2 regions of the Bacillus sp. C28GYM-DRY-1 genome follow, and region 1 is predicted to be linked to the other one. Evidence: riboswitches for the same ligand, from Rfam matches in the RefSeq annotation. Region 1 holds a riboswitch; the other holds the start of a gene.

Region 1 (5,444 bases):
GATTTCTGAACACTTTGCAAGCTCACTACATTCTGTTTGCCCGCAGGTTTGTTTGCAGTATAAGCCGGTTTTTCCTTTTGCTCATGCTCTTCATGAGATTCTTGCTCTGTCTCAATATATTCATATTCGTATTCTTCATCTTCCATTGAGAAAAAGTTTTTCAGTTTATTTTTCATACTCATTGCTGTACACCCCCTGTTTCATTTCCGACTAACGATGAGCCGATTCTAATATAAGTAGCCCCTTCTTCAATTGCAATTTCAAAATCATTTGACATGCCCATCGACAGTTCAGTACACGGAGCGTTCGGCTGTTTCAGCTCCTGAACCTGATCACGGAGTTCTCTCAGCGCTCTGAAACAGCCTCTGATCTCATCTTGATCATCAGTCAGCGGAGCCATAGTCATCAGTCCGGCCACAACGATGTGTTCGAAACCGGAAAGCTCCTGTATGAATGGTATGACTTCTTCTTTTTTCATACCATGTTTAGACGGCTCAAGAGAGGTATTGACCTGCACAAAGCATTGGACAGTACCTTCAGCCCTTTTTTCAATTTCTTTCGCTAATGAAAGCCGGTCTAGAGAATGGATATAGGAAACCGAATTGACGACAGCTTTTGCTTTCCTTGATTGCAGACTGCCGATAAAATGCCATTCCGGATCCCCTTTTATCATTTCCTGTTTGCGGAGCAGCTCCGCATCCCGATTTTCTCCGAGGCAGGTGATGCCAGCATCCACTGCCTCCTGTGCTCTTTCAGGCGATACATATTTTGTGACTGCAATAACCGTAACTTCATCGGAGCTGCGGCCCGATCTGTTACATGCTTCGTTTATTCGTTCGTTTATATGTCGTAAATGATCAACAACACGCAAGATCTTTTATGCCTCCTTCATTCCTATAAAGGACATCATCCGTCCAGTTTTCCCCTGATCGCGGCGGTGAGAATAGAAAAGAGACGGCTCGCTTTCCGTGCATAAACCACTGACAGAAATCTGTTCATTTACCAAACCGCTGTCAATCAATATAAGGCGGTTCAGCTCTTTCAGGTCAAGCTGATATTGTGCCTGTGCCGCCTGATTTACAGCACGTTCTGCGGAAACCGGCAATGCCCGGACAGCATCCATGACACGGTCGTCTACTGTATAGCATGCTCCGCTGATAGCCGGTCCAATAACAGCATAAATATCTGAGAGGTTTGAACCTTCCTGCTCGGTCCATTGCTTCACCATTTCTCTGCCAATCTGTTTGACAGTTCCTTTCCACCCGGCATGGGCGACCCCGATAAGCGATTTAACCGGATCATAAAAGAATAGAGGCACACAATCAGCAAAGCATAATGCTAAAAACACATTCTTTTCATTTGTATAAAGCCCGTCCGTTGCTTTTAGAGCCGTGTGATACTCACGGGCGCCTTTTCCCCTATCCCTCTGCGTCACTTTCTGAACGCGATTATCATGCGTCTGATCAGCAAATACCCAAGACTGCAAATCAATATTAAACATATCGGCAATATATTCACGATTTTTAACTACATCTGCATCTTTGTCATGAACGTGCAATCCTGTATTTAACGATTCAAAAGGCTTTTGGCTGACACCGCCGTTTTTCGTAGTAAATCCGGCAATGACTTCTCTGTTGTTTTGATTCGTTTGTGTCCAGTCTTGTATCATGAGTGTCGAGGGTGTGGTAAGACTGAATGGGTGATATGTATTCATGATGATCCAACCTTTCGACAAACATTTAAAAAAGCGGAATTTCCCACTTATTTTACCACATCTTTCTGCATTCGTTGAGCGCCGATTTGCATAATTTCTAAATGAAATGTGCCGGAAGAATCCAGACTTCCGGCATTTGCCAATCCGCTGCAGACGAGCAAGTTATGCATGCGGTTCATTTAATCGGACTAAGATTACATCTTCCCCGATTTTTACTATATTTCGCCATGGAATGACCAATTCCTCTTCTTTTCCAAAAAACCCAAGCACTTTTCCATTTCCACCTAGTATGATCGCCTGAATTTTGCCAGTGGTTACATTGATATCTATATCACCAATGCTCCCCAGCTTTTTTCCGTTTGAGACATTGACGACATCCTTCACTTGAAATTCTGAAATGCTGATCATTCCATCACGTCCTTTTTCCGTCCTTTTTTCAAGTATATGAACGGGCAGGCTGAACCTTGTCAGCAAGAAGAAATTTTCATGGTCACTGTTCTTTTTTTCGGCTGCACCAGCTGATGATAAAATTGAGCATAATTTTCGTATAATCGACCAGTTGCTCAATCGATACCTCCTCGTTCACGGAGTGTGCATTATGCAGATCTCCAGGTCCGTAAATCACGCTTGGAATGCCTGCATTATACAGCCATCCTCCGTCTGTAACGGATTGAGAAACGTCAATAACCGGACGCTCCCGTTTCACTTTCTCATGAGACGCTGTAAGCGCTGATACGCCTGGATGGCCAGGGTCAACTTCCAGTGCCGGAAAAATTTCTCCCCTGTCTTCAATCATAGATGAGCCTCCCCACTTGAAGACAGGGCGGTTTTCCCTAAGCCAAATATCACTGTCACTCAGTCGGTTAATATAATCTTCTATTTCCGCTGCCACTTGTTCATGAGTTTCATTAGGGTAAAAATGGACTGTGATCCACAGCCTGCACTCATCCGCTATAAAAGCCGCATGTCTGCCGCCTTCTATGACAGCCGGATTAATCGTATTTGTGCCTGGTTTAAAACCGGGATAACTTTTCATGATAGACCAGTGGCGCTCCAGTTCCCCGAGTCCCGCAATGATTTTTGCCATTTTTTCAATTGCGCTTGCTCCGAATGTTCCTCCGCCTGCGTGAATCATATTCCGCCTCGTCCCATCATGAAACGTTTGACTGCTTTTGATTTCAATCCAGCCTGTAATAACACCGCCTTGACCTTGAATATGCATATCGCTCGTATCCGCGACAACTGCAAAATCAGCATGATAGCCCCTCTTGCAGCATTCAAGCGTCCCGGCTTCTCCGACTTCCTCCCCGATTACCGATTGCAGAATCAAATCACCAGGAAGTTCAATGTCGGCTTCACGAATCAATTTTACCGCAAACAGCACACATGCCATTCCGCCTTTCATATCAGAAGCGCCTCGTCCAATTAAGAGGCCGTTTTTTTCAATTGGATGAAACGGATCATGCTCCCACTCCTCATCCTCTTTCACCTCTGCCACATCTACATGGCCATTGATGATCAAGCTATAATGACCTGCTGAATCTGTTCCCTTTAGTAACCCTACAACATTGGGATCTCCTGGGTACACGTCCCATTTATCAATTGAGAATCCCATTTCATTTAAAAACCCAGCAATCCAAGACTGAATGCCGTCGGTATTTCTTGCAGGCGGAGCAGGAGTTTTATAGGAAATCAGCGTTTTTGCTAGCTGAATAAGCTCCTCCTTTTGATCTTCCACCTTTGTTAACAGAGACTCTATTTGTTGATTCAATGCGATCCGCTCCTATTCTTTAAAATCAAAGAAGCCGTTTCAAATGTTATGAAACGGCTTAATAAAAACAAACAGAGTCCTATGTACTCCGTTTTTTCACCGCTTCCCTCCGCTGGCATGATCCAGATCAGGTCAAAAGGGTTAAGACAAATGTCTCTCTCAGCTTCGCAAAGCACCCCTAGGATGATCGATATGTGTTTGTCAGGCATTCGTTATTGGCTCAGCTCTTGTTAAAAACGGCCGATCCTGATTCCATAATACATGGATTGGCGTATCAAAAAAAGCGGAAAGGATTTGATCAGTAAGCATTTCCTTTATTTCTCCCGATTTAAAGACCTCTCCCTGTTTTAACAAAAGGGCTTTGTCAAAGACCGGCAAAATTTCTTCCGCATGATGAGTCACGTAAAGGATCGATGGCGCATTTTCTTTATTGGCAATGTATGTAATCGTGTCTAACAGCTTTTCCCGGGCAATAAAATCCAGCCCTGTGACCGGTTCGTCCAGTATCAGCAGCTCCGGATCGGCCATAAGCGCTCTTGCAATCAAGGCTCTTTGTTTTTCTCCTTGAGAAAGGGTTTCATAGCGGCGGTCGGCATATTCAATTGCTCCCAAGTCATCTAACAAACCAATGGCTTTTTCCCTGATTTCTGCACTGGGTGTTTCATATAATCCAATTGAAGCGTAAGCTCCGCTCAAAGCAATTTCAAATGCTGAATCTGCCGGATAAAATTTTTGCTGAAGAGTCGCTGAGACGAGGCCAATTTTCCGTCTAAGTTTCTCTCCAAGCTCCGTTTTACCAAATTGATGGCCAAGCACCTGCATCTCGCCCGATGTTGGAAAATAATATGAGCAAAGCATATTTAACAAGGCTGTCTTCCCGGCTCCATTCAGTCCGTAAAGCACCCAATTTTCTTTTTCTTCCACCTTCCAATGAATATCTCTCAGTATCCATTTTCCATTCCGCTTTAATGAGACATTGTCAAGTTGCAAAATCATTGTGGTCCTCCTCTTCACTACCCTTTATAATTATTTAAATTTTCATAAAACTTTGTACGAACTAGGATACCTTATTTTTCCCAAAACGTAAACCGCCTGCAACCAATAGAAAAGCCTTTAAAACACAATCGTTTTAAAGGCTTTCTATTTCATTATTGATGAATATTTTTATTCATTTGTTTGATAGCCGCTTTTTCAAGTCTGGACACCTGCGCTTGAGAAATACCGATTTCCTCGGCTACTTCCATTTGAGTTTTCCCTTGGAAGAATCGCTTTCTCAAAATCATTTTTTCCCTATCATTCAGCCTTCTCATGCCCTCTTTTAAAGCCAGCTCTTCAATCCATTGTGAATCTTTATTGCGCTCATCACTGATTTGATCCATCACAAAGATCGGGTCTCCGCCGTCGTTATAGATCGGCTCAAATAGTGAAACCGGATCCTGGATGGCATCCAGCGCAAATACGATTTCCTCATGCGGTACTTCAAGAACTTTTGCAATGTCTTCTGCAGTCGGCTCCTTGCTTGTCTCACTGATTAACCGCTCTCTTACTTGAAGTGCCTTATAAGCGATATCCCGGAGTGATCTTGAGACACGGATCGGGTTATTATCGCGTAAATACCTGCGGATCTCTCCGATAATCATAGGTACAGCGTATGTTGAAAACTTAACATTGTGGCTTAGGTCAAAATTATCAATGGATTTCATTAGTCCGATGCAGCCGACCTGAAATAAGTCATCAACATACTCTCCTCTGTTATTAAATCTTTGAATGACACTTAAGACAAGACGTAAGTTCCCGTTTACAAGCTTTTCTCTTGCTGAATCATCGCCTTCATCCTGCAGCTGCCTAAACAGCTTTCTCATTTCTTCATTCTTGAGTACTGGTAATTTGGAGGTATCCACCCCGCAGATTTCGACTTTATTTCTCGACACTTTTTTCCCTCCCTACAGGAGCTGCTGT
Region 2 (5,444 bases), on a different contig from region 1:
CCTGTCAGGAATCAGGCCTGAAATTGCGCAAACAGCTGTACAGCTGGGAATTGATTTTTCGAATATTACAATAAAAACCAATCTCGCCCAGGCATTAAACTATCATCAATAAGAAAAAATCCGCTATCGCCGATAGCGGATTTTTTATGAGGAAAAACAGAACGATACGAGAAAAGATCCTGCGAATAATAAGAGAACGAGACAAAAGAACAGCCAGTCACGCCGGTTGACGGTCAGTGTCCGGTAATATGTCCGGTTTCTGCTTCCTGTAAAACCTTTCGATTCCATCGCCAGCGCTGTCCGTTCCGCTTTTCTGATGGCGCTTGCCAAAAGCGGGATGGTATATCGCTTTAACGCGCTGATTTTCTCAATGAAGCCGCTCTCTGCCGCTCCTCCTCTGATTTTATGGGCCTGCTGAATCAGCTGGACCTCATCCTTTAACAGCGGAAGAAAACGAAAACCTGCAATCACGCCATATGCGAGCTTTGGTGAGAGCTTGCACTGCTGGACAAGGCTCAGCATAAATAAAATGGGGTCAGTCGTAAAAACAAACATCATCGATAAGGCGGAAAAGCACAAAATCCGAAACCCGAGAGAGATGCCCACAGACACATTATCGCTGTTAATAGAGATAGGGCCGGCTTGAAATAAAAAATTTTCCGGGGTTGTCGGAACCTTGCCAAAAACAGCGGCTGTCCATACGCAACCGAATGCCAAAATCAAAAACGGAATCGTAAACAAAAACCATTTTTTCAATGAAATTTTGGCCGCCAATAGGATACCCGCAACAATGATGATATAAAAACAAGCAGGGGTGTAAGGATTGTAAATAAACGACAGCATGACGACACAGCAAAAAATGGCTGCCGCTTTCACTGTCGGATTAATGAGATGTAGCGGCTGCTTCATCACGCACCTCCTCTTGATATGCCATCCATTCATATAGAAGGGGAAGGGTGAGCTTTGCTTTTTGGACAAGCCCTGTTTCCTGAGAAAATAACTGCGCTGGAGATCCGTCAAAAACCAGGTCCGTATCGTGAAGCACAAGCACGCTGTCGGCATACGAAGAGACAAGCTCCATATCATGTGTAATCATGAGGACAGCGGTGCCTTCTTGCTTAATCCGCTGAATCATGTCCATGCATTCAGCCGCCGTGCGGGCGTCCTGGCCAAAGGTTGGTTCGTCTAATAATAAAACCTTTACGTCATGCATGAGCATGGTAGCGACGCTCAGGCGCCGTTTTTGCCCTTGGCTGATTGCAAACGGATGATGATCAGCCAAATGCGCAAGACCGAAACGATGCAGCAGATGCTGCGCTTTTTTCACAGTTTCAGCATTTACTTTTTGGCCGAACAACAGCTCGTCATATACTGTGCCAGCGACGAACTGATGCTCCGGGTTTTGAAAAACAAATCCCATTCGTTTCCGCAGTTCAGTTTCTTTATATGAGTGCAGCGGTTTATCATATAGAAGAATCTTTCCGCTTTGCGCCTTCATCAGACGCGCAAGGACGGATAAGAGTGTTGATTTTCCGGTGCCGTTCGGGCCGACAAGCGCGGTCAAAGAGCCTTCGCGCAATGAAAAGCTGATGTCTTTAAAAATTGTCTGCTGTCCTCTCGTGAACGAAAGGCTGCTGACATCAAGCACACGTTTTCCAGAAGGAGCTTCTTTCTTTTCAGCATGCCGGGCAGGAAAGGGTTCCTTGAAAAGCGTTTCCTTTGATAATGTAAACGGCATACGGCGTTTTTCCTGCAGGTCACACACTTTTGGAATCGCGATCCCCATTTGCTTTAAGGTCTTCGCTTCGTGCTGAAATAGATCTTTCGTCCGGCCATCGAGCACTTTCTTGCCTGCTTTGTCCAGCACGATTGTTCTCTCAATCCAAGGCGTCCATTCATCAAGCTGGTGCTCAATGACGAGGAGACTGAAGCCTTTTTCTTGCTGAAGATCTTTCATCATGTGAACGAATTCCCGAGCTGAATAGGGATCTAACAAAGAAGTTGGCTCATCTAACATAATAAGCTCAGGCTCCATCGCCAAAATACAGGCAAGAGCCACTTTCTGCTTTTGTCCTCCTGACAGTGCTGATATTGTTTTTTCTTTTAAATGGCTGATACGCAATTTTTCTAATACGGCATCAATTTTCTCCGTCATCTCTTCTCTCGGAACCTGCAAATTTTCCAGCCCAAAAGCAATTTCGTCCTCAACCGTCAGCATGCAAAACTGCTGATCCGGGTCCTGAAAGACCACCCCGGCATGCTGAGCAATCGTTTCGGAGGTTTCAGCGCCAGTGACCGGCTTTTGAAATAAAAATACATGACCGGACTGTATGCCGTCGCAAGCCTCCGGGTAAAGACCGTTTAAACAAAGGGCGAGGGAGCTTTTTCCGCACCCGCTCGGCCCTAGCAGTAAAGCGCATTCCCCTTTTTGCAGCGTAAACGAAATGTTTTGAAACACCGGTTTCTCGTCTTCTTCATAAGAGAAGCTGAGCTGGTCAACCGTCAGGAGCTCATTAAAGGCTTGCATGTTCTGATGCCCGCTTCCGTTTCTTTTTCAGTTCCTTTCCGAGTGCCATTCCGTTTAACACACCCGTATAAGCAAGAGAGTCACTGATTGCTTTTCCGAGCAGCCCGGCAAGCAACGCGCCGGAAATCAGACGGATCACAAGCATAATAAGAAGATAACCTGGTGAATAGGCACCATAGCCAGAAACAAAGAGATCATAGAAAAAGCTGGCTACTGAAGATCCCATTCCTGCCAGCAGAAGGACAGGAAGAGAGTATACCTTCCAGCGCGTCGCGAGAAATACAGCCTCAGCCCCGAGGCCTTGAACAATGCCGATGACGATGACCATCGGGCCAGACGGATTTCCCAGCAGGCACTCAACGAGAGCGGCAATGATTTCAGAAACAAGCGCCGCACCTGGTTTTCGAATAATGTACGCGGCGATGACAGAAACGATAAACCAAATGCCGTAAATCGGTTCATAGGCGATTGGCCCAAACATACCTGCAAGTACGTTTCCGAAATGCGTGAATAATAAATAAACAACGGCAAAAACGATACTGATAACGGACATAATGACAATTTCTTTTACTTTCCAGCTTTTCATTTTATCCCTGCTTTCTGTTTTTTTCTTGATGGACTGTTAGCCGAGAGATTCACAGTCATGGTTACGTGTTTTGTTTGCTGTTCAGCCATGCGGAAAACGGCCTCCAGTGTTCTGAACACGTCATGCGCATCCCCGTCAAGCTCACTCGCATAATGGATGCCTTGTACGAAGGTGCCTTCTGCTTTAGCAATATCGAGAGCTTCCATGATAAGGCCCATATAATCCGGCTCATTCATCGGATAAAGCGCAAATTGGCAAGGGGCTTCTGCGTTTAGGCTTCGGACGGCATCTTCATTGACACGCTTATTGCTTGCGGAAAGATATGTATCTCCCTGTGTATCGCCCGGGCATCCGATGGAAAACGTGCCATTCATGACGATGTGTTTTTCGCTGTTCGCCGCATAAAGGTAAATGGCTTTGGCAGCATCGAATACATGATCAATCGATCCGCGCAAGGCCGTGCTGATATGATCTGTTTTCGTCCAAACCTTAGATGTGTCAGTTTTTTTCAGCGCTGACTTGATCACACTGATAAAATCATCCGTCATCGGGTATAAAGAGAACCGAAAACCGGCGATTCTGCTTGTACCACAAATATGATCCATTTCTCCGACCTCCTGTTTTTTAGTAAAATAAAAAACTGCATATTCTAAGGGAATATGCAGTCATAGATCGATTAAGCGCACAAAAAAATACACCATTCGGTCAACCTGCACTTCCCCACGCTGGTATTATCCAGATCGGGTCATAAGGGATCAAAGCGCGTGTTTGCACGCTTTATCTCAGCCAAAAACAGCACCCCTAGTGCTTTCCATATACAATTTTTTATTTTGACATCATAATAGATGATAACAATCATTTTGTAAACAATGAAATCATTTTTTTCATATAGGGACAGGAGAGGATGGTCGGATTTGGAAAAAAAGGGAACCTATTAATTGTGGAAGGTGAGGAAAAAAACGCCAGACCGACAGCGCTTACATCTACGAAATTGAGATCCAAACGAAACAAGGCATTGAGACGGAATTTGACATTTCCGCAAAGGATGGACGGATCGTTAAGCAGGATATAGAAGACTAATCATTCAGCGTGTCCGCAAACCGTCGCATTCGTTGTCAGTCCTGCGCGTTGGTGCTCACGAATCATAATTCGCTCCAATGCTCGTCCTTCCTAGACTTCAAGGGTTTTCAATCATGCTGAAAAGATGACAAAATCCTAAAACAAAAAAGCGTTTTAGGACTTTGTCTACAATCTGGAACCCCCGTTAGCAGCGGGGGTTTTTCATGATAAGAAAGCCTTCTTTTGGACAATCTAAGTAGAAAAGGAGGCGAAAAACGCATGGAAAAGAAAGAGGAGCAATACATCAATCAGGCTGAATACGTCCCTCATCCGACGAAGGAAGGAGAGTACGCTTTATTTCTTCATGAAACATATCATTTGCTCTCTGAAGATGATGAGACGCAAACAACAGAATAAGGGCTTAGGCCCTTGTTTTGTTCCGTAAATGTGATGAAAACAAAACACATTAATTACTTTTTTTTGTTGACACAGCTTGTTTTTTTCTGTAATCTCAGTGTGTCAATTCAATTAAGAACTTCGTTAGGTGAGGCTCCTGTATGGAGATACGCTGCTGCCCAAAAATGTCCAAAGACGCCAATGGGTCAACAGAAATCATCGACATAAGGTGATTTTTAACGCAGCTGGATGATTAAATCCTATGCCATACAGTGCTAAAGCTCTACGACTGAAGGCGCTCGCACGCTTTTTTGCCGTGCTTCTTTCTCCTTCAATCCCGAAGGCTTTTTTTATGCCTTGAAAACGAAACTGATTAAAGGAGGTGCGGAGTATGGATTCTCCCCATTCGAGTCAATCTGAAGAGGTACCCATATACTATGACAGCAAGACAATTGATTACACGATGAGGAGACGATCTGCCGCACCTTCAGGCGAGGCCGGCACGTCTCCGTAGAGGAGGTACGAGTCCCGATGATTCAAAACATGACCTATGACGAACTCATTTTACGCATTATTATTTTATTGCGAGACGGGAAAATTAAGGATTTCAGAAGCGTTATTGATGAGCTTCAGCCCTATGATATGGCATTTATTTTTAAGGAAATGCCAGAAAAACACCGCGCCCGCTATTTATCATATTTAACTGTAGATGATATCACTGATATGATTGGGGAGCTGGAACGCGAATACCAGCTTGCCGTCTTAAATAAAGTTGGAAAAACAAAAGCAACACTTGCGATGAACAAAATGGACAACGATGATCTCGCTCAATTGCTAGAAGAAATGAATGAGGAACTGAAGGAACAGCTTTTGTCC

The links. Region 1 has a riboswitch for thiamine pyrophosphate ahead of Q3W56_RS00335 (acetylornithine deacetylase). Riboswitches for the same ligand answer to the same signal wherever they lie in the genome.
Region 2: linked by a shared signal. The riboswitch ahead of Q3W56_RS05505 (YkoF family thiamine-binding protein) and the one ahead of Q3W56_RS00335 (acetylornithine deacetylase) in region 1 are both predicted to bind thiamine pyrophosphate.

The regions. Positions count from the first base shown of each region.
Region 1 covers NZ_JAUMKF010000001.1:65,767-71,210, reverse strand. Annotated here, with positions in the region: gene sepF (cell division protein SepF) at 1-182, opposite strand, end outside; gene Q3W56_RS00350 (YggS family pyridoxal phosphate-dependent enzyme) at 179-871, opposite strand; gene pgeF (peptidoglycan editing factor PgeF) at 878-1,714, opposite strand; gene Q3W56_RS00340 (YlmC/YmxH family sporulation protein) at 1,877-2,122, opposite strand; gene Q3W56_RS00335 (acetylornithine deacetylase) at 2,205-3,485, opposite strand; TPP riboswitch at 3,573-3,675, opposite strand; gene Q3W56_RS00330 (ABC transporter ATP-binding protein) at 3,687-4,481, opposite strand; gene sigG (RNA polymerase sporulation sigma factor SigG) at 4,634-5,416, opposite strand.
Region 2 covers NZ_JAUMKF010000003.1:311,783-317,226, forward strand. Annotated here, with positions in the region: gene rsbRB (RsbT co-antagonist RsbRB) at 1-112, shown strand, start outside; gene thiX (HMP/thiamine ABC transporter permease ThiX) at 145-909, opposite strand; gene Q3W56_RS05495 (ABC transporter ATP-binding protein) at 884-2,527, opposite strand; gene Q3W56_RS05500 (ECF transporter S component) at 2,514-3,113, opposite strand; gene Q3W56_RS05505 (YkoF family thiamine-binding protein) at 3,110-3,718, opposite strand; TPP riboswitch at 3,814-3,926, opposite strand; partial or broken gene Q3W56_RS05510 (PepSY domain-containing protein) at 4,083-4,193, shown strand; gene Q3W56_RS05515 (transcriptional regulator SplA domain-containing protein) at 4,452-4,589, shown strand; M-box (ykoK) riboswitch at 4,702-4,869, shown strand; gene Q3W56_RS05520 (hypothetical protein) at 4,960-5,082, shown strand; gene mgtE (magnesium transporter) at 5,100-5,444, shown strand, end outside.